Regions from separate parts of the Ideonella azotifigens genome, predicted to be linked through region 1. Evidence: predicted binding sites of a transcription regulator. Region 1 holds the regulator's gene; the other holds the start of a gene.
What was found. Region 1 encodes FliA, which starts transcription of late flagellar genes. Its sites were predicted from a motif close to CTAAAGTTTNNNNNNNNNNNGCCGNTA; they were not measured.
Positions count from the first base shown of each region.

Region 2: a site for FliA is predicted at 4,662-4,688, ahead of LRH25_RS11970 (SPM autocatalytic domain-containing protein). Genes of this name have one in related genera too.

Region 1 is NZ_JAJNKD010000008.1:109,933-124,775, reverse strand. It holds gene LRH25_RS17875 (hypothetical protein) at 1-49, opposite strand, end outside; gene LRH25_RS17870 (VOC family protein) at 97-474, opposite strand; gene LRH25_RS17865 (coiled-coil domain-containing protein) at 617-1,312, opposite strand; gene LRH25_RS17860 (DUF705 domain-containing protein) at 1,729-2,025, opposite strand; gene LRH25_RS17855 (DUF3806 domain-containing protein) at 2,022-2,633, opposite strand; gene LRH25_RS17850 (DUF6602 domain-containing protein) at 2,801-3,631, opposite strand; gene LRH25_RS17845 (hypothetical protein) at 3,729-4,781, opposite strand; gene flhA (flagellar biosynthesis protein FlhA) at 5,183-7,222, shown strand; gene flhF (flagellar biosynthesis GTPase FlhF) at 7,290-8,930, shown strand; gene LRH25_RS17830 (P-loop NTPase family protein) at 8,954-9,739, shown strand; gene LRH25_RS17825 (RNA polymerase sigma factor FliA) at 9,758-10,471, shown strand; gene LRH25_RS17820 (antibiotic biosynthesis monooxygenase) at 10,712-11,353, opposite strand; gene LRH25_RS17815 (AraC-like ligand-binding domain-containing protein) at 11,464-12,438, opposite strand; gene LRH25_RS17810 (acyl-CoA dehydrogenase family protein) at 12,938-14,185, shown strand; gene LRH25_RS17805 (AraC-like ligand-binding domain-containing protein) at 14,255-14,843, shown strand, end outside.
Region 2 is NZ_JAJNKD010000004.1:327,016-341,858, reverse strand. It holds gene LRH25_RS11995 (hypothetical protein) at 1-287, opposite strand, end outside; gene LRH25_RS11990 (hypothetical protein) at 670-1,317, opposite strand; gene LRH25_RS11985 (DUF4422 domain-containing protein) at 1,755-2,507, shown strand; gene LRH25_RS11980 (hypothetical protein) at 2,554-3,420, shown strand; gene LRH25_RS11975 (GSCFA domain-containing protein) at 3,435-4,523, shown strand; gene LRH25_RS11970 (SPM autocatalytic domain-containing protein) at 4,871-14,843, shown strand, end outside.

The DNA of each region.
Region 1 (14,843 bases):
CGCAGCATACAACCGCAATCGCAATGACCGCGATTCGCGATAGCTTCATACCTGCCTTAACGCCTCAACGACGACCGCCCAGCGGTTGTGTACGCATCAAGCCTCCGGCTTGTGGCAAACCGCTTCGATGTTGTGCCCGTCTGGATCGATCACAAAGGCCGCGTAGTAGTTCGCGTGGTATTTCGGGCGCAGGCCGGGCGGGCCGTTGTCCTTGCCGCCGGCTTCCAGCGCTGCGCGGTAGAAGGCGTCCACCTGCTGGCGACTCTCCGCCACGAACGCAAGGTGAAGATGCGCCGGCTTCTCGTCGGTCTGGAACAGGCACAGCGAAATCTCGCCGTCCGGGTGGCAAAGCTCGATGCCGTAGGCAGGCTCAGCCTCTGAACCCGCTACCACGCCCAATGGTGCGAGTGCCTTGAGGTAGAACAGCTTGCTCGCCGCGTAGTCGCTGGCGCCGAATTTGACGTGGTCGAACATGGGCCTCCGGAAGTGTGGCGCTGGGAATTCTCCGGTCGATTCTTGCACCACGCCACTCCGGCCGGCCACATGGCGGGCAGGCCGCATTGGCAAGCTGGCCTGGATGATGGCGCGGCCATTCGGTCCACGCCGAGTCCGAGGTTCAGGCGGGGCTGAACGTGTCCAGCTGGGCGCGCATCGCCGCGAGCTCGGCCGCGTGGTGGTCGCGCGCGGTGACCGCGCCCACCAGTTCCATCTCTGCCGCCAGCCGCGCATCCGACTCGGCCGCGGTGTTCGCCACCTGACGTTCCAGCTGCGCCCGCAGGTCGGCCAGCTGGGCGTCCTTGCCCTGGATCGCCAGCTGGTCCTTGGCCTTGCCGACCAGCGCGTCGGCCGCGATGTCGCGCGCCTGGCGCAGCTCCACGGTCAGCCGCGCAATGCGGGCCTCGCGCTCGGCCAGCGTGGCCCGGGTCCGGGCCAGCTCGGCCTCGGCCTCGCCGCTCAATGCCAGCAGGAAGGCCAAGTCACTTTCGGTCTTGGCTTGCGCGTCACGTTGGCCGGCGGCGGCCTGGTCCATCAGCTGCTGTGCCCAGTCGCCCAGCGCGGTGATCAGTGCCGCTGGCGGCGCCACGTTGATCGGCTCAGCCGGCTCTGCCTGTGCCGCGCGCCAGGCGCTCAGGTGCTGGTGCAGCACCTGCGTCGGGCCGGCTTCCTTTTGCTTGCCGGCCAAGGCTTCGCGCAGTGCGCGCAGATCCACCGGCAATCCGTCGTCCGCCAGCCCCTGAGCGGCTGCGGCGACGTCGTCGTATGCGAGAGGCGAAGGGTGGGGAGCTTTGTCCAGTGATTGCTGATCAGCCATGTCGTCCAGTTCCAGTCGGGGGCGCGCGGCGGCAAGAACGTAGAAGCGCCCGCCAACCCGCTCGCCAGCACCCGACACGCTATCTGGTTCGGCCGCGCGGCACTCATCAGTAAGCCGGGACTATCAGGCTCAACTCTTGGCTTTCGGCGCCGGCTTCAAAACCAGGAAAGGAAAACAAGGCAGGCGCAGCGCACAAAAAATAAATGGGGTCAGAGTCAATTTATCTGGATCCGGCCGTGCCGTGCTCACCTGTTTCCGCAAGATAAATTGACTCTGACCCCATTTATTTTTGAACCGTGGCCGTACTGCCATCCTGATTTCACCCGTCAAGCAGCCGAAGACAAAGATTTCGCAAAAAAATCAGGATGCGAGTTTCAACCGTTGCACCGCGGAACGCCTTCGCCTCATCAGTGGACTCACGCCTGCGTTGATTGCGCCGGATAGAGATGCTTGCAGAACTTCCACTCATTCAACGGCTGGTCGTCAATGTATACCGTCGGCTTGGCGAGGAATGCTTCAAAGCAATGCGAAATTCCCAGTTCTGCGGCGGTGTTCCTGCAGTATTCGGCGCCGCCCGAACTCCAAAGATACAAGGTCGTACCTTCCTGCTTCAATCTACGAACCTGATCGATGACGGCAGGCATGGGGATGCGTTTGGTGCCAACGGAGCGAACCATTGTGTCGTCAATGTCAACGTAGACGATTTTGTTCATGTGTAGGTACGCAAGGTAGCGCTGCTCGCTTGATGTGCCAGCGCTGCATAAACTGGGGAAAAGAAACCGAACTCTCCGCTTTCGATGCGTTTGGAAATGGTGTGATACGGAAAACCTCGGAATTGCCTGTCTATACCATTGACGGCCAGTGTGGTTCCGTATTGGTCGGTCAGTTTAATCCATTGCATGTGCAAATGCTCGATGCAGTATTGGCCGAATGCCGCGCCGAGAATTTCAACGACTGCATCGCTAGAGTAGCCGTGCTTGTCCTTGCCAGAAAGCCAAGCCTCGAATGCCTGGTCAAGGTTCTGAAGGGTCCAACCAGGGGACGAAGTTCCAAGAAAGACATTGATGAATGCGCCGGCAAATGATGCATTCTCCAAAATCGGAGCCGTTTCTGCGTCGCTCAAAGCCACCATCGTTTCGGGCGAAGGTTCAATTGTCGCGATGAATGCTTCAACAGGTCCGTCGGGTGAAGGAATCGATTGGCGCTTCTGTGCCAATAGCGTCTTCCCCTCCAGTTGGGCGTTCTGGCGTGCCAAAGCAGACCGTTGCGTTGGCTTACCGAAGCGACGCAAAGCGTCGAGGATGTCGGTGACTATGCTCATGGAAATTCAGGGGGCGGTCTCAAGTCTTTCATTGCAACATTCCAGCGGGGCCGATCTGTACGACGATTGCGGCGCCGGGTGGAATCAATGTCGCAGTGCAAGACTTGGCCCGGCGATTCTTGTTTTTTGAATAATTCAACGTAAGAATTTTGGAATGCAAAACTCGGTTATTTTCGATATTTTGACTTGCTAAATAAATTCGAAGCGAATGTGACGTTCAACGTTTCTGCCCAGTCTATTGGCACAAGTTCGATCCAGCTAAGCGCCTGCAACAGGGTGACCAAGCCTAGGCCGAATGCATTTCCTGCTGCAGGCTCGACTCTGAGGCCAGCCCAGTACTTGCTATCGTAGAAAAGTGCGCCTTTAATTCCGTCGGGGCCTAGTAGGACGGACTGCGTAGCGATGTGATTCGACCCAAGGACAAGAAGGTCAGGATCGAGCGCGTGGGGTTGATTTGAGATGCATATCCGAGGATCAAAAGTCCTTGTGAAGATTGCGCAGAAGGGCTGGTTCTTGAACGGAGGATAGTTGCGCGGCCAGTCCCGTACTTTGCCGCCTTCGATTGGACCTTCCTCTTCATGTTCCGGATTCGTCCGGTTCGGACGGGTGAGCATGAGCTCTTTGACTTTTCGAGTCTGGAGAATTGCCGTCTCGACTACTGAGCTATCCGTAATCGAGTGCTTGCACTCGATATATGCGTAGACGGCATCTACAGGAATCTGCTCCTTGACTGAGTACTGAAGACCAATATTGGCGCGCAACGTTGGGCACGACATTTTGTCGTAGATGATCAAATCATCTCCAGCTGCACGCCCATCCTCGGTGATCACGAAGCCGCGGCAGACACCAAATCTAGCAGGGAGGATGTCTTCAAGTAGTGCACACATGGCGACTTCGAACTCCGCACCTAGGTCGAAGTTGAAGATCGCCTCTATGTCGGTCAACCGAGCCTCGACCTTGCGTGACAGTCGTTCTATATAGCCGCCGTACGTGCTCAATTAGTTTCCGATCTGCTGAAGCCAGAGGTGAGTATCGATGCTTTCCGTCAAGGTTAATCGAAGAAAAGCGAAGCATTTTTGTCGTCGTTGAACGCGTTTAGGTATTCGCGCTCCACAGAACCTTGCGCGCCAGGAGTTCCGCTTGCCGTGCAAATCCAACCGGTGGTTCTGAGGTTGAGCCGTGCGCAATGTCATCCCGTGCACCTTTGAGCAACTTGAACTGGGAAATGTCGGTGTCATTCAGTTTGGACCAAACACATGTTGCGCACCACACAAACCGGTCATAAAGATTCTTTAGGTTATCGACTTGCGTTTGAAGCAACTTCGTCGCGGCCTGACCATGCGAGCCCTTGTCACTTAGGAGCTTGCAAAGCTCAGATGCGTGGTCAATGCGCCCATACACAGCGTGTGTTTCAACTTCAAGTGCGAGGAAGAAGTAGAGGAACCGTTTCAGTTGATCTTTTTCGCCGAGTCCCAGTGCAAAGAACCGAGCGGCCTTGGCGTTTAGCGATGTGGTCACTTCTCGCGCGGCCTCCAGCTTTCCAGCCAGTTGCGGCCCTTGTAAGTTGTACGCTGTGTACAGCTCAGCGTGAAGCTGCATGCGGATGTCATTGACTACAACCCCGCTCGCCGTTCGGCCGACAGATGCACGCTCAAGCTTGCGCAATTCTACGTAGCGATTCTCTTCATTCAGTACGCAGGTCAAGCCGGAGACTATTGGAGGAAGAGCTCTCGACTCAAACTGCGAAAGCTCTATTCGAACGTTCGGAAAACAGTCGTAGGTAGTGACACTGCCGTCATCCTCCCTCTTGATTCGGCCAGTATCGCACTTGTGTTCTCGTGTCGGGCCGATCTGCACCAAGATGAACGGTCCCTGGCTTTTGGTCTCTTTCTTCCATTCTTCTTCATTGTCGACGAAGACGTCAGCCACAAGGGCAGTGCAAGCGGAATTCACACTTGACCCGACTGCAAGCCGATAGTCCACTCCTGCGACCCTTCCTTGAGATACTTCCGTAGTGCCTTCTGCCAAAGCAATTCCTCGAGCCTCATAGACGGTGATGCTCGAAAATGACGCCGATATTGATTCGGCTTCCGCTAATTCGCGGAAGCCCATTGCCTGCGTGAGTCGGTTTGATAAGGTAAGCGACATATGGGTGACTATTTACGATGCCTACGCATTGTGTTCATCACCACACTGCCGTATTCAACCACGCCCGCCTGCGTAACAGCCCCACCCCTCCAGGCGCAAGTTCTTGATCCATCTGAATTCCCCTCCCCATTCGTTGGCTCCCTCCACTCCATAAATCCGCTGCCAAAACCGGCACCTGTTACAGATTCTGCTGGCAAGCCCTGGACTTGCCAAGCGTCGGATGAAGGATGCGGGTCGATGGCGGCACGGCGCGGAAGACAGGCGCTTTCCCCCCTCTTATCCGGCTCAAGTCCGCGGCCCTCCCGCGGCACCATGGCGGGGCACCTGATTGCTGCCCAAGCCACGCCCACATGAACGCTCTCACCCTTCAGCTGAAGAACCTCTTCGGCGAGAACACGGCCATGATCAAGGCGCTGATGGCGCCGTTGTTCATCGTCATGGTGTTGTCCATGATGGTGCTGCCGTTGCCGCCGTTTGCGCTGGACGTGCTGTTCACCTTCAACATCGCGATGTCGCTGATGGTCATGCTGGTGGCGGCCAACATGATCAAGCCGCTGGACTTTGCGGCGTTCCCGACCGTGCTGCTGGTCACGACGCTGCTGCGGCTCTCGCTGAACGTGGCGTCCACCCGGGTGGTGCTGGTGCAGGGCCACACAGGCGCGGGCGCGGCGGGCAAGGTGATCGAGGCGTTTGGGCACTTCCTGATCGGGGGCAACTTCGCGGTCGGCCTGATCGTGTTTGCGATCCTGGTGGTGATCAACTTCGTGGTGGTGACCAAGGGCGCGGAGCGCATCGCTGAAGTCGGCGCGCGCTTCACCCTGGATGCGATGCCAGGCAAGCAGATGGCGATCGACGCCGACCTGAATGCCGGCCTGATCGACGAGAAGGAAGCCAAGAAGCGGCGCTCGGAAGTGAGCGAAGAAGCGGACTTCTTCGGCTCCATGGACGGTGCGCTGAAGTTCGTGCGCGGCGATGCGATGGCCGGCATGCTGATCCTGGTGATCAACATCGTGGGCGGCTTCATCATCGGCGTCGCACAGCACGGCCTGTCGGTCTCCGAAGCGGCAAGCTCGTACATCCTGCTGGCGGTGGGTGACGCGCTGGTGGCGCAGATTCCGGGCCTGCTGATCTCGGTCGCCGCAGCCATGGTGGTGTCGCGTGTCGGTTCCGGTGAAGACACCGGCAGCCAGATCCGCAACCAGATGTTCACCTCGCCGCGCTCGCTGGGGCTGACGGCGGCCATCATCGGCGCGCTGGGCCTGATCCCCGGCATGCCCAACATCGTCTTCCTGGCCATGGCCAGCCTGATCGGCTACTACGCTTGGTGGCTGACCAAGCGCCAGAAGGAAGAAGCCACCGAGGCGACCCGGCCGGTGGTGGACAACGCGCCGGCCTCGAACGCCGAGGCCACCTGGGACGACCTGCAGCCGGTGGACACCCTTGGCCTGGAAGTCGGCTACCGGCTGATCGCGCTGGTCGACAAGGCGCGCCAGGGCGACCTGCTGGGCCGCATCAAGGGCGTGCGCAAGAAGTTCGCCCAGGAAGTGGGTTTCCTGCCGCCCTCGGTGCACATCCGCGACAACCTGGACCTCAAGCCCAGCATGTACCGCGTCACGCTGCGCGGCGCCACCATCGGCGAGGGCGAGGCCTATCCGGGCATGTACCTGGCGATCAACCCCGGCGGCAACGCGCCGCAGCTGCCCGGCACCAAGACCGTGGACCCGGCATTCGGTTTGCCCGCGGTGTGGATAGAGGAGCGCCAGAAGGAGCAGGCCCAAATGGCTGGATTTACGGTTGTTGATTGCTCGACCGTGGTGGCCACCCATCTTTCACACTTGATGCAAATGAATGCGGCCAAGTTGCTGGGCAGAACCGAAGCCCAGGCCCTGGTCGAACATGTCACCAAGCTCGCTCCCAAACTCATCGAAGACGTGGTCCCCAAGATGGTCGGCATCGCTACCCTGCAAAAAGTCCTCCAGCTGCTGCTGGAAGAGGGCGTGCACATCCGCGATTTCCGCTCCATCGTCGAATGCCTGGCCGAACACGCCAGCATGGTGACCGACCCGGCCGAACTGGCCCGCCGCATCCGCATTCACCTGGCCCCGGCCATCGTGCAGCAGATCTACGGCCCGGCCAAGGAGCTCGACGTGATCGCGCTGGAACCCGAACTCGAACGCCTGGTGACCCAGGCCCTGAACTCGCCGCACGGCGCTGCGCTGGACCCGGGCGTGGCCGACACGCTGACCCGCCAGGCGGCGGAGAGCGCGAAGAAGCAGGAGAACCTGGGCCACCCGGCCTGCCTGCTGGTGCCTGACGCACTGCGCGCACCGCTGGCGCGCCTGCTCAAGCGGGCGGCACCGCGCCTGAAGGTGCTGGCCCACAGCGAGATTCCGGAAACGCATTCGATCCGCATCGGCTCGATCATCGGAGGTGCCGCATGACCTCCTTCTTCCGAGCTCAAGGTAGTTGGCGCGCCGCCCCCTCGGTGGCTTCGCAGGAGCAAGCAGCATGAACGTCAAGAGATTCACCGCGCGCACGTCGCGCGAGGCCTTCGCCCTGGTGCGCCAGGCCTTTGGCGAAGACGCGGTTGTGCTGTCCACCAAACCCTGCGCCGAAGGCATGGAAGTGCTGGCCATGGCGCCGGACTCGGTCGAGCAGCTGGAGCGTGTCTCCAGCCAGGCCGCCGCGCCGGCTGCTGGCCGCCCGGCCGCCCGTGAATCGCTGGCTGCGCGCGCCGAGCGCCTGCAGGCCGAGCGTGCCGCGCCCGGCCGCCGCCTGGCCGACCGCCTGCCGCCGCCGGCTGCCGAACCTTCGCCGATGGAACACGACCTGAGCGCTGGCGTGAACGACGACGTCGAACAGCTGGCGATGAGCACGCTGTCCTTCCAGGACTATGTGCGCGACCGCATGCTGCGCCGCCGCCAGGCCGCGATCGACAGCAGCGCCGAGCCGCAACACGAACCGCCGGCGCCCGCGCCGCAACCGCAAGCCATGGCCCGCGCCCAGGCACCCATCCAGCAGCCGCAGCGCGCCCCGGCGCCCACCGCAGCCATGCTGGCCCAGGCCCCCACGCTGTCGGCCCGCATGTCGGTGCCGGCACCCACGGCACCGGTGCGCCGCGGCCCGGTGCGCCGCCAGCCCGATCACCTGGGCATGGACATTCCCACGCTGGGCGAGCCGGTCGGCCAGCAACGCGACCAGATCGACATGGTTAACGAGCTGCGCTCGATGAAGGGCCTGATCGAAGAACGCTTCGGCACGCTGGCCTTCATGGAAAAGCTGCAGCGCGAGCCACGCCAGGCCGTGCTGTCGCAAAAGCTGATGGACTGCGGCTTCACGCCCGGCCTGACGCGCAAGCTGGTTGAGTCCCTGCCTGCCGGCACCAGCGACGAACTGACCTGGGCCACCACCGTGCTGGAGCGCAACCTGCTGACTGGTGAGCAAGAGCCGGCCCTGGAAGAGCAGGGCGGCGTGTTCGCGATGATCGGCTCCACCGGCGTGGGCAAGACTACCACCACCGCCAAGCTGGCCGCCGCCTTTGCCACCGCGCATGGCGCCAACCACCTCGGCCTGATCACGCTGGACGCTTACCGTGTTGGCGCCCACGAGCAGCTGCGCGCCTATGGCCGCATCCTCGGCGTGCCCGTCCACACCGCCCATGACCGCGCTTCGCTGGAAGACCTGCTGGACCTGCTGTCGGGCAAGAAGATGGTCCTGATCGACACCGCCGGCATGGCCCAGCGCGACGCGCGCTGCCGCGAACTGCTGGAAATGCTGCAGCACCGTTCCATCCAGCGCCTGCTGGTGGTGGACGCTTCGTCGCAAGGCGAAACCATCGACGACGTGATGACCGCCTGGCGCGCCGCGCAGTGCAAGGGCGTGATCCTCTCCAAGCTCGACGAGGCCGTGAAGCTGGCCCCCGCGCTGGACGCCGTGATCCGCCACCGCATGAAGGTGCTGGGCGTGGCCAACGGCCAGCGTGTGCCCGAAGACTGGCACCGCCTGTCGGCCAACGCGCTGATGCACCGCGCGATGCGCGGCGGCGGCAGCGCGGCCTACCGGATCGATGCCAACGACGTGCAGCTGGTCTTCTCGGCCCTGCACCGCCCGGCCGCCGCGCCCGGTGCCGCGCCGATGCAGCGCCTGTAACCCCAGTGAATGCCAGTAGCCGTATGAACGCCTTCACCTCCAACGCTTCCACCACCGCCGACCAGGCCGATGGCCTGCGCCGCCTCTTTGCCGGCCAGCAGGTGCAGATCGTGCCGGTCGTCGCCAACCCGCATGTCGACATGGCCGCCGTGATGCTGGAGCGCCTCAGCCTGGCCTTTGCCGAGCTGGGTGCCCATGCCCTGGTGCTGGACGCCGCAGACAGCTCGCCGCTGCCCAACGAGCTGGTCGACATGGACCTGCCGTCCTGCATTGAACGCCTGGGCGACAGCGTTTCCTACCTGGCCGCCCGCGGCCTTCCGCGCCGCCATGTCAACAGCCGCGGCTCCAGCGAAGCTTGGCTGGCGGCGGTGGAACAGGCCGCACCGTTTGCCCACGTCATCATCGTGCACGCCGAGGCGCGCGACCTGTGCCGCCTGCTGGGTGCGCGCGAGGTCTGCCCCATCCTGATGGCCGGCCTCGAATCGGTCAGCCTCACCGAGGCCTATGCCGCGATGAAGCTGCTGTCGCAGCGCCTGGGGCTGATGGCTTTTGACCTGCTGGTCGGCATGGCCTCGCGGCCGCGCCGCGCCGAGCGCGTGGCCGACCGCCTGTCCAGCTGCGCCGACAACTTCCTGGCCGCCGCAATGCGCAACTGGGCTGCGGTCGACCGTGACATTGCCCTGAACAAGCCCGCCTCGCCCGAGTTGTCCCAGCTGGCGGAAGACCAGTTGACTGGCCTGGCCGCGCCTTCCTCCTTCGCCCCCAGCCCGGCACTTGCCGGCCAGGGCGCCTCACTTTCCCTGGATTGATAGACGGAGACTGCATTCATGTACACCGCCACCGGCCGTCTCGACGCCAATGCGTTGCTCAAGCAGTACAGCCCTCTGGTGCGCCGCCTCGCGCACCAGATGATTGCCAAGCTGCCTGCCAACGTCGAGATCGACGACCTGATACAGGTCGGCATGATCGGACTGAACGATGCGCTGGGCCGCTTCGACGTGGGCCAGGGCGTGCAGTTCGAGACCTTCGCCACCCAGCGCATCCGCGGCGCCATGCTCGACGAGCTGCGCGGCACCGACTGGATGAGTCGTGGCAACCGCCGCCAGCAGCGCGAGATCGAAGCTGCCGTGCATCGCCTCGAACAGCAGCTGGGCCGCCCGCCGCAGGAAAGCGAAATCGCCAAGGAAATGGGCGTCTCGCTGGACGCCTACCAGGACACGCTGACCAAGGTGCGCGGCACCCAGCTGGTCTACCTGGAAGACATGTCGGGCGACGAAGGCGGCGACGAATACCTCGACCGCCACGTGGCCGACGCGGAAGCCAACCCGCTGGCCATGCTGCAGGACCACCGCATGCGCGAGGCCCTGGTCGAAGCCATCAAGAACCTGCCCGAGCGCGAACAGTACGTGATGAGCATGTACTACGAGCACGACATGAACCTGAAGGAAATCGCCGCCGTGCTCGGCGTCACCGAGTCCCGCGTCTGCCAGCTGCACAGCCAGTCCATCGCCCGCCTGCGGGTCAAGCTGCGCGCCTGGTAAGCCCCCGTTTTTCCGGCCGTGCCTTGCGCACGGCCATCCCCGTCGAAAGAGCCGTTGTTGGGAACCAGTGGCACAACCACCAGGCAGTGCCTCGGCACTCTGATGTTGGCAGTCTCAACCCACCCCGGGTTGATCGCATTGTTTTCGTGTTGACTCCTCCTCCGACTTGCGAAAAGTCGTTAGAGCCCCGCGCTGATGTCCGGCCCGGGGCTTTCTTTTTGGGCGGCCCGTGTCGCGTGCCTACCGCGACAGCCAGCGCGACAGCAGTCGGGTATAGCGCGGCATGACCAGGTAGGTCATCAGGAACACGGTGGCGCTGGAGACGGCCAGGTTGCCGGCCAGGCGGCCCCAGGGTGTGGGCCAGCCGTGGACCAGGGGACCGATCAGCAGGCCGAGCACGGTGGTCAGCGGATAGATCACCGAGAGCGTGGCCAGCGCCTGCTTCGCGCGGCGTGGCGCAGGCATGGCGGCGCGCGGCTCGAACCAGAATTCCAGCCCGGTGACGGTCTTCACTTCCTCCGGGCCGGTCAGCATGGGCTCGGCTTCTCGGAGCAGCGCCTGGCGCGCCTCTGAGCGAAACCAGTCGTCGGCATGGGCGATGGTGTCGAACTGGATGGTGATGGTGTAGAGCGTCTCGCCGGGCGACGGCGGAATGACGTGGGCGCCTCTGTGGCCGGGAAAGCGGGCGGCGACCAGGATGATGCGGTGCAGCCAGGCCTCATAGTCGCCGCGCCGCGCGGGGTCCACACGCTGGCGGATCACCGCGGTGATCATTTCGGCCTGAGGCAGTTCGCTGGCCACGATCTGAAGCAGGTCTGCAGAGCGCAGTTCCGGGCGTCTTTCATCGGTGGCATGTGCCGGGGGAATGCGAGCGCTGTCCATGCCGCACTGTGGGCGCAAAAGGCCCGGCCTGGCTTCGGCCAAATGGCCGATGCAGCCCTCCCCACTGCGGTGGATTTGCGCAAGAAGTGGCCAGCGCCCGCCTCAGGCTCTCAGCGGTCGTCTTCCCGAGCGGCAGCCTGGCCGGCAGCGAACCCGCGCGGAGAGACGCCGAAGCGCTGCTTGAACAGCCGGGAGAAGTGCGAGGCGTCGTTGAAGCCCCAGCGCAAGGCCACCGCCAGGACGCCCGGATGGCCGGGTCTGCGCAGGTCGCTGGCGCTGCGCTGCAGGCGCAGCTCCCGGATCAGGCTGCTGACGGACAGCGGCGCCTCCTCGAACAGGCCGTAGAGCGTGCGGCGGGAAACCCGGAAGCGCGCGGCAAGCTGGTCCGGCCCGAGCTGTGGCTCCATCAGGTGGTCGGCAATGTAGGTCTCGACCGCCTGGCGGAAGGCTGCGCGCACCGGCAGCCGGTCCTGTTCCTGGGCCTCCAGCGTCGCGCCCAGCGCGGTGGTGATGATGCCGTTGAGCGCGGCGCTGAGCCCGTCCTGCGCGCTGATGCTGGTGGCGGCGCCCACCTGTTCCAGCGAACGGGCGAAGCGGGCTGCGACCAGGCCCAGCCCGGTCTGTCCGCTGACGCAGCGTGCAGTCGCCTGGCGCGGTGCCGCGAGCCGGGACACAAGCTGGTTCCTGGGGATGCGGAACGACAGCACGCGCCAGTCCTCACGGAAGTCGAGGAAATACGGCCGCGTGCTGTCCACGATGGAGAAGTCGCCAGGCGATACCAGCGTTTCCTGGCCATCCTGGCGAACCACGCACGAGCCTTCCAACTGGAAGTTCGCGAAGCAGAACTCGACCGGATTGCGGCGGATCTCGTCCCAGCGGCGCTGGACGAACTGGCTGCGTGAGAACACGTGGGTCTGCATGCTCAGCGAGAGCGGGCTGGAACTGGCCTCGCCGGTGAAATCGGGCCCTGGGTCGCTTTGCTTGAGGACGGGATTGAGCGAAACAAAGGCCTGGCAGAGGACCTCGCGCCAGTAGCTGAATCGCTCGTGCTGCGCACAGGCTTCGGTGGTCCAGACCCGCTGCATTTCTGGCTACTCCGCGGGCACACGCGCGGCCCATGTCAGGCGCGGGCGCCGCTCGGCGGTGGCGCGGCATGGCATGCCGTTCAAGCGCGTCATGTGGGTGCTCGCTTTGCACAGATCGTCAACTGGCCTTGCACGAAAAGACAACTCATGGCGTGACGGGCTTGCAGCGTGTGCCCATGCTGTGCACGAGGCGCGCGCAGGCTGCGTCATCTCGGTGCAGCCTTTTCGCACGCCGGTGCGGTGGCAGGTGGCGCAGGCCCGGATCCAGGCGCCTGCGGACCGAAAAGATGCAAGGTCCGGGCCAGAGCACGGAGGCCATCGCGTGCCGGCGGTGGCGCGAACGGGCGTGCCCGCGCCTTGGCGAGAGCGGTGGAGGGCGGCGCTGCCGTGCTTGCGCGAATCATCAATTGGGCCTGCATGGACTGGCGAGATGACAGCAGACCCCCTGCCTACGATCCATCGTCGCTTTCCCCAACCCCCGCAAGAAAGGTCGTTTCGCATGGCTATCGATTTCCAGCTCTCCGAGGCGCAGCAGGGCCTGCAAATGGGCGCGCGTGCGTTCGGTGCCGAGGTCCTGCGCAAGGTCGCGGCCACCATCGCCCCGATCCCCCGGCCCGAGGACCGGTTTTACGCCACGCGCCCGTTCTACAAGGCCATGGCCGACGCTGGTTTCGTCAAGGCGCTGCTGCCGGCCTCGATCGGCGGCACGGCGCTCAGCACGCTGGACTTCGCTTTGGCAGCCGAAGAGCTCGCCGCCGTCGATGTCAATGTGCCGACCACCCTGCTGGGCACCGGCCTGGGACTGCATGCGGTGCTGCATCACGGCACCGAGGCGCAGAAGCAGCGCTTCCTGCCGGACTTCGCCGAGGACGGCTCGCGCCTGGCCGCACTGGCATTCACCGAAGTCACCGGCGGGGCCAACTACGACAACCCCGACCCGTCCGTTGGCGTGCAGACCTTTGCCCGGCGCGAAGGCGACGAATGGGTCATCAATGGCGCCAAGCACTACACCACCAACGGCACCGGCTGGGATGGCAAGGGCGCGCACTTGTACAGCGTCATCTGCCGCACCGACCCGGCCCTTTCGCCGCAGGATTCACTGGCGGTCATCATGGTGCCGGGCGGCACGCCGGGCATCGAGATCGTGGGCATTCTCGACACCGTGGGCCACCGCGCGACGATCTCGCCGCGCATCCACTTCAACAACGTGCGCGTGCCGGCCGCCAACATCGTGGGCAAGCCCGGCGACGGCATCGCCATGGTGGAGGGCGCCTTCGCATGGACAGCGGCGCTGATCGGCGCGGCCTGCGTGGGCGTGATGCGCGCGGCCTTCGACGTGGCGTTGAAATTCGCCCGCAGCGACAAGCGTTCCGGCACGGTGCCGGTGATCGAGCACCAGAACGTCGGCTTCATGCTGGCCGACATCAAGATGCGCATCGAGGCCGCGCGCTACCTGACCTGGAAAGCCTGCCACCAGCTCGACCTCACCGAGGGCCGCAGCCGGGAGCTGGCCATCATCACCAAGGTGCACTGCTCGGAGCTGTGCGTGCAGGCGGTGTACGACACCATGCGCGTGGTCGGCGTGGACGCCTACACCGACATGCACCCGCTGGCCGGCCTGATGCAGGACGCGCTGTGCTTCCCGCTTTACGACGGCGGCAACATGGGCGTGCGCCGCCGCCAGCTGCATGCGCTGCTGCGCTCGCCGGACTACAACCCCATGGCCTCGGCCGAGGCGCTTGGATGAGGCCTGCCGCCGCTTGATTGTTCGACCGTCTGACCGTTTGACCGTTTGACATCGCCGAGGGTCACGCCGATGAAGCTCCAATACTCTACCGAGATCGTTGACGCGCCCAGGCGCTTCGACTACTGGAACGAGGTCGTCTGCCGCCATTGCCTGCTGGCGGACAGCAAGTCGCTCAAGGAGAGGCCGTTCGACGGCAAATTGCATGTCGGAGCGGCGGGCACCGTGGGTGTCAGCATCATGTCCGCCCCTTGGCATCACTGGCGGCGGGACGCGCACCACATCCGCATCCGGCCGGACGACGACCTGTGGTTGGCGTACATGGTCAGTGGCGAAGCCCGCATCAGCCAGGACGGACGCCAGGCGCATCTGCGCAGCGGCGACATGGCCCTGTACGACGCGACGCGGCCTTTCGAGTTCGACATGGCGCCGGAGAAGGTGTGCGTGGTGCGCCTGCCGCGCAAGTCCATGCTCAGCCGCGTGCCCTGCGCAGACCGCATGACGGCCCAACTGATCGACCCCCGGCGGCCGGGGGGTGCCGCTGTGCGTTCGATGATCGAGGAAGCCGCGCGCACCGAATTCTCCGATGCGGATGCTGCTGCCCGCTACGGAAGTGCGCTGCTGGATGTGCTTTCGCTGCACCTGGACATGCCGTCGGACG
Region 2 (14,843 bases), on a different contig from region 1:
CGCTTGGATGCTCGGCTCTGCATTGATGCATCACGACTCCGCGCGGCATCCAAATCCCCTTCCATGTGACCGGCGCAAACGCAGCCCACGGCTAGAATCGTTGAGTAATCCGGATGCTCCATGTGATGAACGTAGCGAATGGTCCGAGATTCACACATTTCACATTCGGTCTGAGGCTCGCCAAGGTCTTCGATATCAATGCAAACCCAACCTTTGTGGGGCACGCCTGGCGCTGACCATTTTCCCCTCCCTGCTGCAACTAGCTCTTCCTCGGTTGTGTTCGACATGAGTACTCCAAGCGACGAGAAAAGGCCAACTAAGCCGAGTGCGAGCGACGGCTTGCCGACGCGAGTAGGATCCAATAACTTGTTGGGCACCGTTGCCATCCTCTGTTGAGAGCTTCTTGAGGCGCTCCTCGAGTGCAATGCCGTCTACCAGGTCCAAACGGTAGGGAATGTGTCGGGCAATAAATACGCTAGGATCAAGTCCTGTATCGCGGCATCGCTCAGCAACTAGCTAAACGAGCCGTCGTCGCGCATGAAAAGGAATACATGAATACAAAATTTTACCTCGTTATCCCTGTTTTTTACGAATAATGTCGAAGCTCAGCAGAAGATAAAATTCGCAGAGTTTTGGCGGTCCTCTTCAGTACCAGGTTGGTCTTCTTTTTTATACCGCTGTTGCTTGGGCTGAAAGTGCACTCTCAATTTCCGAGAGGGCTGCCAACGTGACGTTTGGGTCTTTCTCCGCCATTGTCAGGAATAGGGCACCCTCGCGAAGGAACAGACGGGCACAGAATACTTTGCGCAGAGACTTGTTTGTGTGCCGTAAGTCCTTGCGAATTGCGAGTAAAAAATCCTCTGTGAGGAAGATTGACTTTGCGTCAGGATTTCCCTTGGCAAGGTGATCTTTCCAGGCGACGAACGCTTCAATCACATCTGGGCCGCTCCACAAAACAAGCTTGCGGGTGAACTCTCGAAGGAAGGGAACCAAATCCTTCTCTGTCCTCGGGCTGTCTTCGCCACCGTTGAAGAAGAGGGTGAAAAACTCCTTGAGAAACTCATCATAGATTTCGGTCTTCTTGTCGCGGTAAAGCGCATCGAGTTCCTTCTTTCTCTCGTAGTACCGACCCACCATGACCGTTGCCGTTGCAACGAACACCGTGGCTGACGCGGCTATTAGCGGCGCGGCAAGCTCCTTCGGAATGGTGCTGAGATACTGGAAAAAGGCGTACACCCCCCATACAACGAGGCCTGTGCATCCCGCGAAGAATGCCAAGCCTGTGAGAACGAGTGCTAAAGACTTGAGACGGCGCATGATTGAGGCAGCTAACGCGATGTAGCAGTAAAACCCGTCGCGAGACAAGACTCATCGTCAGAGACCAACACTCGCGGTATTTAAGGCAAGTTCTCGATGGGCTTGATTTTTGGTCCGTCGCTCCAGCGTATCACCGCGGTATCGATCATGGAAAGAGGCGACTTCCTCTACCTTAAGGATTAAAGCCCCTGGGAAATGGAGCGGGCTGGGCGCTGGGCTTCAAACCTGAGACTGCTCGACCTTTTCCCTTTGGTCGCTCAACCGCCGCTCGGTCGGAGTCGGCCGCGCCTCTCCGCCCCCAATAGCCCCCAAAACCCCCCTCTACTCCCCGGAATGCAGACACCTCTCGCTCGGTAAGGTCGCTGTGTCCAGATTGGTGCTCGTGTCGAGGCTTGACCCGACCGGTTCCGAGGCTGGCGCAGCGTCAAGGAACCGAGATGAGTGACCCGCAGCAACTGACGATCTACCAGACCTTTCACAAGGACTACGTGCGCAATGCCGATTGCCCGTGGATCCAGCCTGTGGGGGTCAACGGCTACCAGGCCGAGGGCTTCAAGAGTGACGGGGAGGGTGACGACAACATCTCGTCGCTGAACTCGTTCTATTGCGAGCTGACGGCCCAGTACTGGGCCTGGAAGAACGCCACGGCCGACGTGGTGGGCTTCTATCACTACCGGCGCTACCTGAACTATGTGTTCGACGCGACCTGGCAGTACCAGACCACCGTGGGCGTGCCGGGCGATGCCTTTTTCCTCTCGTACCTGACGGCCGACGGCCAGCGCAGCAAGCTCGACGAGATCCTGGACGTGGCCGACGCCATCGTGCCCAAGCGCGCCGGCTCGAACCGCTCGATCGAGGCGCATTACCTGGCGCATCACCCTGCAGAAACCTGGGAAGCCTTCCTGGAAGAGCTGCACGACCAGCATCCCGAATACCGCAGGTTCATCCCGCTGTTCAAGCTGAACAGCACGATGTCGAACTGCAACATGGTCGTCATCCGCCGCGAGCAGTTCAACGCGTACTGCGAAGAACTCTTTCCGCTGATCGACGCGGTGTACGCGCGCATCGGCGCGCCTTACGACACCTACAACAACCGCTACCCGGGCTTCCTCGCCGAACGCTTCCTGGGTTTCTGGCTGCACGCCCGCGGGCTGCGCACTTTCGAAGTGCCGCTGATCCAGCTGACCTGACTGAACACCCGCCGCCACAGGCATTCCAGAAGAGGGAGACAACCCAATGATCTACATCATGGGCATGAGCCACATCCTGCCGGTGCTTGACGCCTGCAGCGCAGACGGGCTCAAGGCGCAGCTGGGCCGCATTTCCAACGACCAGGCGCCGCAGTTTGTCGACTGGCACACCGATCCGGCGCAGATCGCCGTGCCGGTGCAGGTGGCCAACCTCTACATCCGCCAGATCGCCCCGCACTGGGGCCCGACGCTGGCGCTGCAAAGCTCGCCCAGCGTGATCAGCATGGCGCCGGGCTTCCAGAAGATGCTGGCTGGCATGAACGGGGAAGGCGGGCAGGGCGGCAACGTGCTGTTCACCTTCATTCACGGCGAGGAGCACATCCACCTGGCGCTGCGCGAGCAGCCGCAGCCGCTGGACTTCTGGCTGCCAGAGCGGCCGGACCTGGCGCCGCTGCCGGGCCGGCAGATCGTGCCGCTGTACGTCATCGAACTGCAAGTGGCCGCGCAGATCGCCAAGGCCCAGGCCATCCTGCTGGCCATCCGCGCGATGCAGCCTTCGATGCCGGTCTTCAACGTGGTGTGCCCGCCCACGATCCCTGGCGAGCGCTGGGACCCGGGCCCCGGCGTGGTGGACCCGGAAGCGGTGGACATGAGCCCGCTGTCGGTGCGGCTCAAGTACTACCTGGTCTACGCCCGGCAGATCCGCGAATCGGCGCGCGCCTGCGGCATCAACAGCCTGCTGCCGCCCGCAGAAGCCATGGACCCGCAGGGCTACCTGGCCGCTGAGTTCGCCGGCGATTCGGTGCATGGCAACAAGCGCTACGGCGCGCTGGTGCTGCGCCAGATGGCCGAGATCGCCGAGAAGACCGGCCAGCGCCGCGTGCCGGCCGAGTTGCTGGCGCAAGCCGCCTGAACGGAGAGATCGACATGCATCCCTATTCGAATCTCCCCCCGCGGGCCTTCTGGAAGAAGTTCGTGTCCGACGTGGCCTGGCGCGACCTGCCGCTCAACGACACGCCGAAGTTCCAGCTGCTGCGCAGCGACAAGGTCGCCACCGCCGGCAGCTGCTTCGCGCAGCACATCGCCCGCTACATGAAGAAAGTGGGCATGGCGCCGTACATCGCCGAGCCGGCCCACCCGCTGATGCACCAGTTCGGCGGCGAGGTGGAGAGCTACCAGCAGTTCTCCGCCCGCTACGGGAACATCTACACCACACGCCAGTGCCTGGAGCTGTTCCAGCAGGCCTTCGGCCAGCGCCCCATGATCGAAGACTTCTTCGAGCAGGACGGCCGCTGGTACGACCTGGTGCGTCCCAGCGTCGTGAAGGCCGGTTTTGCCAGCCTGGAAGAAGCCAGGGCAGACCGGGCCTACCACCTGGGCCGCGTCAAGCACATGTTCGAGACGGCCGATGTGTTCATCTTCACGCTGGGCCTGACCGAATGCTGGCTCAACACCGAGACCGGCCACACCTACCCAGCCTGCCCGGGCACGGTCAAGGGCGAGTTCGATCCTGAAAAGCACGTCTTCCGCAACCTGACCTGCACCGAAGTCGTGGCCGACCTGGAAGCCCTGGTTGCCGCGCTCACCGAGGTGAACCCGGCGCTGAAGATCATCTTCACCGTTTCACCGGTGCCGCTGGTCGCCACTCGCAGCGAGCGCAACGTGCTGGTGGCGTCCTCGTATTCCAAGTCGGTGCTGCGCGCCGCGGTGGGCGAGGTCGAAGCGCGCCATGCGCAGGTCGCCTACTTCCCGTCCTTCGAAATCATCAGCCACGCGGCGTCGTTCGGCCAGTACCTGGCTTCGGACCTGCGCGAGGTCACCGAACGCGGTGTCTCGCACGTGATGGGCTGCTTCCTGTCGAGTTTCTATCCGGAGCTGGCTGCCGCCGGCTCGTCGTCTTCCACCGCCGCAGCGCCTGCGGCTTCGGTGGCCTCTTCTTCACCGGCCGCTGCGGCCACTCCGGAGCTGGCGCCCCCGGTGGAATGCGATGAGCTGTTCAACGATGTACGCGCTTGACCACCCCTCCGCGTCGGCCTGCGGGTTAACCCGCGGAATTTTGCGGGGCCGTGAACGGCCGACGCCCAGGAAGCCCCGGTTTGCCAACTCTTCGGCAAGAAGAGGGGGTTTTCGGGCCCTGTTTGCTGCCTCCGGCGGCTTAAGTCGTTCGTCCACGGGACGAAAACCGACTGAGAGATCGGAATTCCACCGACGTCGCTGCCCTGCGACCGGCTGCTGCCCTGATCTCGGCGCAAGGCGAGGAGCCTCGGTTCAGCCCCTTGCGCACCGTTTGAAGTTTCTGGGTAGCAGTCGCGCCGCGACGCCGGCTCGTTCCATTTGAGATCACAAGTTAAAGGACATCTGTCATGGCCACCACTGTTCCGACCCTGACCACTGATCAGATCGCAGCTCTCTCGACCGCTGCCGTCGCCGCGCTGACCACCGAAGACTGGGCCGCGTTCAGCAATGCGCAGATCCAGGCCCTGGGCACCGCGCAGGCCGCCGCCATCTCCAGCAGCGGCATTGCCGCCATGAGCGGCAGCCAGCTCGCCGCCTTCGGCACGGCAGATTTCTCGATGCTGAAGACCGCCGCCATCAAGGCGCTGACGGACGCGCAGCTCGCCGCCCTGACGACCGACCAGTTCGTCGCCATGTCCACCGGCCAGGTGGCCGTGCTGACCAGCTCGCAGATCGCCGGCCTGGCCACGAACCAGCTTGACTCGCTGAGCACCGGCCAGTTCGCCGCCATGACCAGCCTGCAGGTCGCCTCCATGACCGCCACCCAGGTGGCCGCGCTGGAAAGCGTGGACGTGGCTGCGCTGAGCACCGCCGCGATCAAGGGCATGACGGCCGACGCCGTCACCGCGCTGACCAGCACCCAGGCTGCCGCGCTGACCAGCGCGCAAGTCGCCTCGCTGAGCAGCACCCAGATCGCCGCGATGGACGTGGTGGACCTGCAGCAGCTGAGCGCCGACAAGATCCGCGCCATCGGCACCGCCGCCATCAAGGGCCTCAGCGCTGACCAGGTCGGTGGCCTGACCAGCGTCCAGGCCGCCGCGCTGGGCACCGCCCAGCTGGCCGCCATCGGCTCTGACCAGCTGAGCTCGCTGAGCACCGCCAACGTTGCTGCCCTGAGCTCGACCCAGATCGGCGCGCTGAGCAGCGCGCAAGTCGCCGCGATGAGCAATGCGCAAGTCGCCGCCATCGAAACCGCTGACGTCGTCGCGCTGGGCACGGCCGCCGTCAAGGCCTTGAACGCCGACCAGCTCGGCGCCATGACCACCGCGCAGTACGCCGCGCTGAGCACCGCCCAGACGGCAGCGCTGAGCACCACCCAGCTGCAAAGCCTCTCCACCGACCACCTGAACGCACTGGGCACCGCCCAGTTCGCCGCCATGAGCAGCGCCCAGGTGGCTTCGCTGTCGGCCGACCAGGTCGCCAAGCTCGAAACCGCCGACGTCGCTGCGCTGAGCACCGCCGCCGTCAAGACCCTGGGCGCCGATGCGCTGGGCGCATTGACCACCGCGCAAGTGGTGGCCATGAGCTCGGCCCAGCTGGCCCAGCTCGCCAGCAACCAGCTCGCCGCGATGAGCAGCGCCGCCATTGGCGCCATCGAAACCGCCGACATGGCCGCCATCAGCGTCACCGTGCTGAAGGGCCTGTCGGCCGACCAAGTCGGTGCGCTGAAGACCGCCCAGATCGCCGCCTTGAGCACCGCCCAGGTCGCCGCCTTGAGCGCTGACCAGGTCTCCGGCCTGAACACCGCCAACATCGCCGCACTGAGCTCCACCCAGGTCGGCACGCTGACCTCGGCCCAGCTCGGCGCGCTGAGCAGCACCCAGCTGGCCGCGATTGACACTGCCGACATCGGCGCCATCAGCACCGCGGTGCTGAAGACCCTGTCGGCCGACCAGTTCGCCACGCTGGGCACCGCCCAGCTGGCCGCGCTGAGCACCGCGCAAGTCGCCTCGCTGAGCGCCAACCAGCTGGCCGCGCTGGACACCGCCCACCTGGACGCGCTGACCACGGTTCAATACGCCGCGATGGGCAGCGCCCAGGTGGCCGCCATCACCGCCACCCAGGCCGCCAAGCTCGAAACCGCCGACCTGGCCGCGATCAACACCGCCGCCATCAAGGGCCTGAGCGTTGACGCCATCGGCGCGCTGACCACCGACCAGGTCAAGTACATGACTTCCGCCCAGGTGGCACAGCTGTCCAGCACCCAGCTGGGCGCGCTGACCGCAGGCGACGTGGGCGTGCTGAGCACCGCTGACATCACCGCCATCAGCACCGCCGCGATGAAGGGCCTGTCGGCCGACCAGATCGGCGGCCTGAACTCCCAGCAAGCCGCTGCGCTGAGCACCGCGCAAGTCGCGGCTTTGAGCAACGACCAGATCGCCGGCCTGTCGACCGCCAACATCGCCGCCCTGGGTTCCAACCAGATCGGCACGCTGAGCAGCGGCCAGTTGGCTGCGCTGAGCAGCACGCAGCTGGGCGCCATCGAGACGGCCGACATCAAGGCCATCTCCACCGCCGCGCTGAAGGCCTTGAGCCCGGACGTGCTGGGCAGCATGACTTCCGGCCAGCTGGCCGCGCTGACCACCGCGCAAGTCGCGGTGCTGAGCAACCAGCAGCTCTCCGGCCTGGCCACCGACGACCTGAACGCGCTGACCACGCTGCAGTTCTCCTCGCTGAGCAGCGGCCAGGTGGCCGCCTTGTCGGCTGACCAGGTGGCCAAGCTGGAGACGGCCGACGTGGCCGCCCTCGGCACCGCCGCGCTGAAGGGCCTGGGCAACGACGCGATGAACGCGCTGACCGCAGCGCAAGTCACGGCCATGGGCTCGGCCCAGCTGGCTGCGCTGAGCAGCGGCCAACTGGCGCAGATGAGCACCGCCGCTGTCGCCGCAATCGAGACCTCCGACCTGAAGAACATGGGCACGGCCACGCTGGCCGGCCTGACGGCTGACCAGCTGTCGCACCTGACGACCGCCCAGGTCGCCGCGCTGACCGCCGGCCAGATCGGCGCCCTGAAGGCCGAGCAGGTCGCCAACCTGACCGCAGGTGACGTGACCGCGCTGAGCTCCACGCAAGTGGGTGCGCTGACCAGCGCCCAGCTGGGCGCGATGAGCACCGCGCAGCTGGTGGCCATCGACTCGGCCGACATGAAGGCCCTCTCGACCGCCGCGCTGAAGGGCCTGAGCGCTGACCAGATCGCCTCGCTGACCACCGCGCAACTGGCCGCGATGAGCACTGCCCAGAGCGCCGCCCTGGGCAGCGCCCAGCTCGGCAGCCTGAGCAGCGACAACCTGAACTCGTTGAGCACCTCGACCTTCGCCAACCTGACCAGCGCGCAAGTCGCCGGCCTCACGGTCAGCCAGGTCGCCAACCTCGCGACCAAAGACCTCGCCGCCATCGGCACCGCTGCGCTGAAGGGCCTGAGCAACGACGACATGGCTGCGCTGACCACCGGTCAGGTGGCTGCCATGACCAGCAACCAGATCGCCGCGCTGAGCACCGGCCAGCTGGCTGCGCTGAACACGGCCGACATTGCGGCCATCGAGACCATCGACATCAAGGCGCTGGCCACCGGCGCCCTGGCCGGCCTCACGGCAGACCAGGTCGGCGCGCTGACCGGCGCGCAAGTGGGTGTGCTGAGCACCAACCAGATCGCCGCGCTGACACCCGGCCAGATGTCCGGCATGAGCACCGCCGGCGTGGTTGGCCTGACTTCGGCGCAAGTCGCCGTGCTGACGACCGCGCAAGTCGCCGCGATGGGCACGGCCCAGGTGGCCGCCATCGAGAGCGGTGACCTGAAGGCCTTGTCCACCGCCGCCATCAAGGTGATGAGCGTCGACCAGGTCAGCCACCTCACCAGCGGCCAGCTCGGCGCGCTGACGACCGACCAGGTCGCCGTGCTGAGCGCCGACCAGCTCGGCTCGCTGGGCTCCACCGCGCTGAACGCGATGGGCACCAGCCAGTTCGCCACCCTCACCAGCGCCCAGGTCGCAGGCCTCACCGCCGCGCAAGTGGCCAAGCTGGAAACGGCCGACCTGGCCGCACTGAACACCACCGCGCTGAAGGGCCTGAGCGCTGACGGCATGGCCGGCCTGTCGACCGCCCAGGTCGCCGGCCTGACCAGCACCCAGGTGGGCGCGCTCAGCAGCACCCAGCTGGCCGCGCTGACGCCCGCCAACATCGCGATCATCGAAACCGTCGACATCAAGGCCCTGAGCACCGCCGCCCTGGCCGGCCTCAGCTCGGCCCAGGTCGATGCGCTGACTTCCACCCAGCTGGCCGTGCTGAGCTCGGCCCAGATCGCCGCGCTGACGGTGGACCCGTCCTCGCTGGGCGGCCTGTCGACCGCCGACATCGTGGCCATGACCTCGACCCAGGTCGGTGGCCTGACCTCGGCCCAGGTGGCCGCGATGAGCACCGCCCAGCTGGCGGCCATCGAGACCGCCGACATCAAGGCCCTCTCGACCGCCGCGCTGCACGCGCTCAGCGCCGACCAGCTGAACAACCTGACCACCGCGCAGATGGCCGCGCTGAGCTCCGGCCAGATTGCCGGCTTCAGCAACGACCAGCTGGCCGCCCTGTCCACCGCCAACCTGAACGCGCTGGGCACCGCCCAGTTCGCTGCGCTGACCAGCGCCCAGGTGGGCGCGCTGACGGCCGCGCAAGTCGCCAAGCTGGAGACCGCCGACCTGGCGGCCATCGGCACGGCTGCGCTGAAGGGCCTGAACATTGACGACATGGCTGCGCTGACGACCGCACAGGTCGCCGGCCTGACCAGCACGCAAGTCGCGGCGCTGAGCAGCGGCCAGGTCAACGCACTGACCACCGCTGACGTGGCAGCCATCGAAACCGTGGACCTGAAGGCGATGGGCTCGGCCCAGCTGAAGGGCTTCTCGGCTGACCAGATCGCTGCGCTAACCAGCACCCAGGTGGGCGCCCTGGCCACCAGCCAGCTGACCGCGCTGAGCTCCGACCAGGTCGCAGGCCTGTCGGCCGCCAGCCTGGCCGGGCTGACCTCCACGCAGGCTGCTGCGCTCTCCGGCGCGCAACTGGCCGCGATGAGCTCGACCCAGCTCGACGCGATCCCGACCGGCGACATGAAGTCGCTGAGCACCGCTGCGCTGAAGGCACTGAGCGCCGACCAGGTCGGCTCGCTGACGACGGCCCAGCTGGCCGCGCTGAGCACCGACCAGATCGCCGTGCTGGGCACCGCCGCACTGGCAGGCTTGTCGACGAGCAACCTCGACGCGATGAGCACCGCGCAGTTCGCCACGCTGAACAGCGCCCAGATCGCTGCGCTGACGCCTGACCAGGTGGCCAAGCTGAGCACGGCCGACCTGGCGGCGATCAACACCGCCGCCATCAAGGGCCTGAGCGCCGACGGCATGGCCTCGCTGAGCTCCACGCAAGTGGCGGCCATGACGTCCAACCAAGTGGGCTCGCTGAGCAGCACCCAGGTGGGCGCGCTGACGAACGCCGCCATCGCCGGCATCGAAACCGTGGACATCAAGAACCTGTCGACCGCCGCACTGAAGGGCCTCACGGCCACTCAGGCTGGCGCGCTGACGGGTGCCCAGGCCACCGCGCTGGGCACCGCCCAGGTCGCCGCGCTGAGCAGCGACCAGGTCGCCGGCCTGTCCACCGCCGCCGTGGTCGGCCTGACCTCGGCCCAGTTCAACACCCTGGGCAGCGCCCAGCTGGGTGCGATGAGCACCGCGCAGCTGGCCGCCATCGAAACGGCCGACATCAAGGGCCTTGCCACTGCCGCGCTGAAGGGCCTGAGCGCTGACCAGCTCAACAGCTTCGGCACCGGCCAACTGGCCGTGCTGACGACCGACCAGGTCGGCGCGTTGACCACCGCCCAGCTGAGCGGCCTGAACAGCACCCACCTGAACGCGCTGAGCACCGCCCAGTTCGCTGCGATGAGCAGCGCCCAGGTGGCGGGCCTCTCGGCCGACCAGGTCGCGAAGATGGAGTCCGCTGACCTCGCGGCCCTGAACACCGCTGCACTGAAGGGCCTGAGCAACGACGCGATGGCCGCGCTGACCACCGCCGAAGTGGCCGGCCTGAGCTCCAACCAGGTCAGCGCACTGGGCAGCGGCCAAGTGGCTGCACTGACCACCGCCGGCATCGCCGCCATCGAAACGGTTGACCTGAAGGCGCTGGGCACCGCGGCGCTGAAGGGCCTGTCGGCCGACCAGATGGGCGCGCTGACCAGCGTGCAGGTCGCCGCCTTGACCACCGGCCAGCTGGCCGCGCTGGGCAGCGACCAGGTCGCTGGCCTGTCGGCCGCCGGCATCGCTGGCCTCACCTCGACCCAAGCCGCGGCGCTGACCGGCTCGCAACTGGCCGCGATGAACAGCGCCCAGCTGGACGCCATCGCCACCGGCGACATCAAGTCCATCACCACCGCTGCACTGCATGCGCTGAGCGCCGACCAGGTGGCCACGCTGACGACGGCCCAGCTGGCTGCCCTGAGCACCGACCAGATCGCCTCGATGGGCTCGGCCGCACTGGCCAACCTGTCCACCGCCAGTCTCAACGCACTGGGCAGCAGCCAGTTCGCGGTGCTGACCAGTGCCCAGGTCGCCGCGATGACGGCCGACCAAGTCGCCAAGCTCACCACCGGTGACCTGGCCTCGATCAACTCGGCCGCCATCAAGGGCCTGAGCGCGGACGGCGTGGCCGCACTGAGCACCGACCAGGTTGTGGCCCTGACCTCCGGCCAGATGGGCGCGCTGGGCAGCAGCCAACTGGCCGCGATGACGACCGCCGGCATCCGCGCGATCGAGACCGTGGACCTGAAGAACCTTTCCACCGCTGCGCTGAAGGGCCTGTCGGCCGACCAGGTGGGCGCACTGACGGGGGCACAAGCCACCGCGATGACGACCGCCCAAGTGGCCGCGCTGAGCGCTGACCAGGTCTCCGGCCTGGGCACCGCCGCAGTCGTGGGCCTGACCTCGGCCCAGATCAACACGCTGGGCAGTGCCCAGCTGGCTGCGATGAGCACCGCGCAACTGGCGGCCATCGAAACCGGCGACATGAAGGGCATTTCCACCGCTGCGCTGAAGGCCTTGAACGCCGACCAGCTCGGCGGCCTGGGCACCGCCCAGATGGCTGCGCTGTCGACCGACCAGGTCGCCGCGCTGACGACCGCCCAGCTGAACGGCCTGAGCTCGACCAACCTGAACGCCCTGACCAGCGCGCAATTCGCCACGCTGAGCAGCGCCCAGGTGGCCGCGCTGACGCCGGACCAGGTGGCCAAGATGGAGAGCGCTGACCTCGCCGCCCTCAGCACCGCCGCACTGAAGGGCCTGAGCGCTGACGCGATGGCCGTGCTGACCACGGCCGAAGTCGCCGGCCTGACCTCCAACCAGGTCGCCGCACTGAGCACCGCCCAGGTGGCGGCGCTGACGACGGCTGACGTGGCGGTCATCGAGACGGTGGACATCAAGGCCCTGAGCACCGGCGCCTTTGCCGCGCTGAGCGCCGAACAGGTCGGCGCGCTGACGGCTGGCCAGATCGGTGCGCTGAGCACCGGCCAGATCGCCGCCATCGGTGCCAACCAGTTCGCTGGCATGAGCACCGCCGGCATCGTCGGCCTGAGTTCCAACCAGGTTGCCGCGCTGTCCACCGCGCAAGTCGCGGCGCTGAGCACCGCGCAGCTGGCCGCCATTGAATCGGGCGACATCAAGGCCCTGTCCACCGGCGCGCTGAAGGCGCTGAGCGTGGACCAGTTCGGCGCCTTGACCAGCACCCAGCTGGGCGCGCTGACCTCCGCGCAAACCGCAGTGCTGAGCTCTGACCAGCTCGGCGTGCTGGGCACGGCCGCGCTGAACGCGATTGGCAGCGCACAGTTCGCTGGCATGACCAGCGCCCAGGTGGCCGGGCTGACCGCCGGCCAGGTCGCCAAGATGGAGACCGCCGACCTTGCCGCCATCGGCACCGCCGCCCTGAAGGGCCTGGGTGTGGACCAGATGGCCGTGCTGACGACTGCGCAAGTGGCAGGCCTGGGCTCGGCGCAAGTGGCCGCGCTGAGCAGCGCCCAGATCGGCGCCTTGAGCACCGCCAACATTGCCGCCATCGAGACGGTGGACCTGAAGGCGATGAGCACCGCCGCACTGGCCGGCCTGAGCTCGGCGCAAGTGGACGCGCTGACCTCCTCGCAGCTGGCCGTGCTGAGCTCCGCCCAGATCGCCGCGCTGCCGTTCGACCCGGTGGCCTCGCTGGCCGGCCTGAGCACGACCGACATCGTCAACCTGACCTCGACTCAAGTGGGCGCGCTGACCTCCGGCCAGATCGCCTCGCTGACCAGCACCCAGCTGGACGCCATCGAGACGGCCGACATCAAGGCCTTGTCCACCGCCGTGCTGCGCGCCATGAGCGCTGACCAGCTGAACACGCTGACGACGGCACAGATGGCCGCGTTGACGACCACCCAGGTTGGCGCGCTGAGCACCGACCAACTGGCCAACCTGAGCTCGACCAACCTCAACGCGCTGACCACCGCGGACTTCGCGAACATGGGCAGCGCCCAGATCGCCGCGCTGTCTGGCGACCAGATCGCCAAGCTGGAGACGGCCGACCTGGCCGCGCTGAGCACCGCCGCGCTGAAGGGCCTGGTTGCAGACGACATCAACCAGCTGTCCACCGCGCAAGTGGCCGGCCTGACGAGCACGCAAGTGGGCGCGCTGAGCTCGGCCCAGCTGAGCGGCCTGACGACGGCCGCCGTGGCCGCCATCGAGACCGTGGACATCAAGGCGCTGAGCACCGGCGCACTGGCCGGCCTGTCGGCTGACCAGGTCGGTGCCCTGACGGCGGCGCAAGTCGGCGTGATGGCCACCGAGCAGGTGGCGGCGCTGTCGCCCAGCGTGTTCGCCGGCCTGAGCACGGCCGCCATCGTCGGCCTGACCTCGAACCAGGTCGGCGCGCTGAGCACCGCGCAAGTCACAGCGCTGAGCAACGCCCAGCTGGCCGCGATTGAAACCGCGGACCTGAAGGCCATGTCCACCGCCGCGGTCAAGGCCCTGACGGCCGACCAGTTCGGCAACCTGACCAGCAGCCAGCTGGCCGCGCTGACGACCGCCCAGGTCGCCGTGCTGGGCACTGCCCAGCTGTCCAACCTGAGCAGCACCAACCTCAACGCGATGGGCACCGCCCAGTTCGCCGCCATGGGCAGCGCCCAGGTGGCCGGGCTGACGGGTGACCAGGTCGCCAAGATGGAGTCCCAGGACCTGGCCGCGCTGAGCACCGCCGCGATGAAGGGCCTGTCGGCCGACGCGATGGCCATGCTGGGCACGACGCAGGTCGCAGGCCTCAGCTCGCTGCAGGTCTCGGCGCTGACCAGCACCCAGCTGGGCGCGCTGACCACCGCCGGCATCGCCGCGATGGAAACGGTTGACGTCAAGCAGCTCAGCACCGCCGCGCTGGATGGCCTGTCGGCCGACCAGGTCGGTGCGCTGACCGCGGGCCAGATGGCCGCGCTGAGCACCGCCCAGATCGCCTCGCTGGGCAGCAGCCAGCTGGCCGGCCTGAGCACCGCGGCCGTGGCCGGCATGAGCTCGGCCCAGATCGGCACGCTGAGCAGCACCCAGATCGCCAGTCTGGGCACCGCCCAGATCGCCGCGATCGAAACCGCCGACATCAAGGCCCTGGGCACTGCCGCACTGCATTCGCTGAACGTTGACCAGATCGGCGCGATGACCAGCGGCCAGTTCGCTGCGCTGACGACCGACCAGGCCACCGCGCTGACCTCCGAGCAGCTCAATGTGCTCGGCACCGCGGTGCTGAACGCCCTGGGCAGCGCGCAGTTCGCCGCGATGAACAGCGCGCAGATCAGCGGCCTGACCGCCGCGCAAGTGGCCAAGATGGATACTGCCGACGTGGCCGCCATCAGCACCGCTGCGCTGAAGGGCCTGGGCGTTGACGGGATGGCCGCGCTGACCTCCGACCAGGTCGTCGCGCTGAACACCGCGCAAGTCGGCTCGCTGAGCAGCGTGCAGCTGGCAGCGCTGACGACCGGCGACGTGGCCGCCATCGAGACCGTGGACCTGAAGGCCATCGGCACCGCAGCATTGCGCGGTCTGACGGCTGACCAGATCGGCGGCCTGACGGCCGGCCAGGTCGGCGCGATGACCACCGCGCAGATCAACTCGCTGACCGCCGACCAGGTGGCCGGCATGACCACCGCTGCGGTGCATGGCCTGACCTCCACCCAGCTGGGCGTGCTGACCAGCGACCAGATCGCCGCGATGAGCTCGGCACAGCTGGCCGCGATGGACACCAGCGACATGAAGTCGCTGAGCACCGCCGCGCTGCATGCGA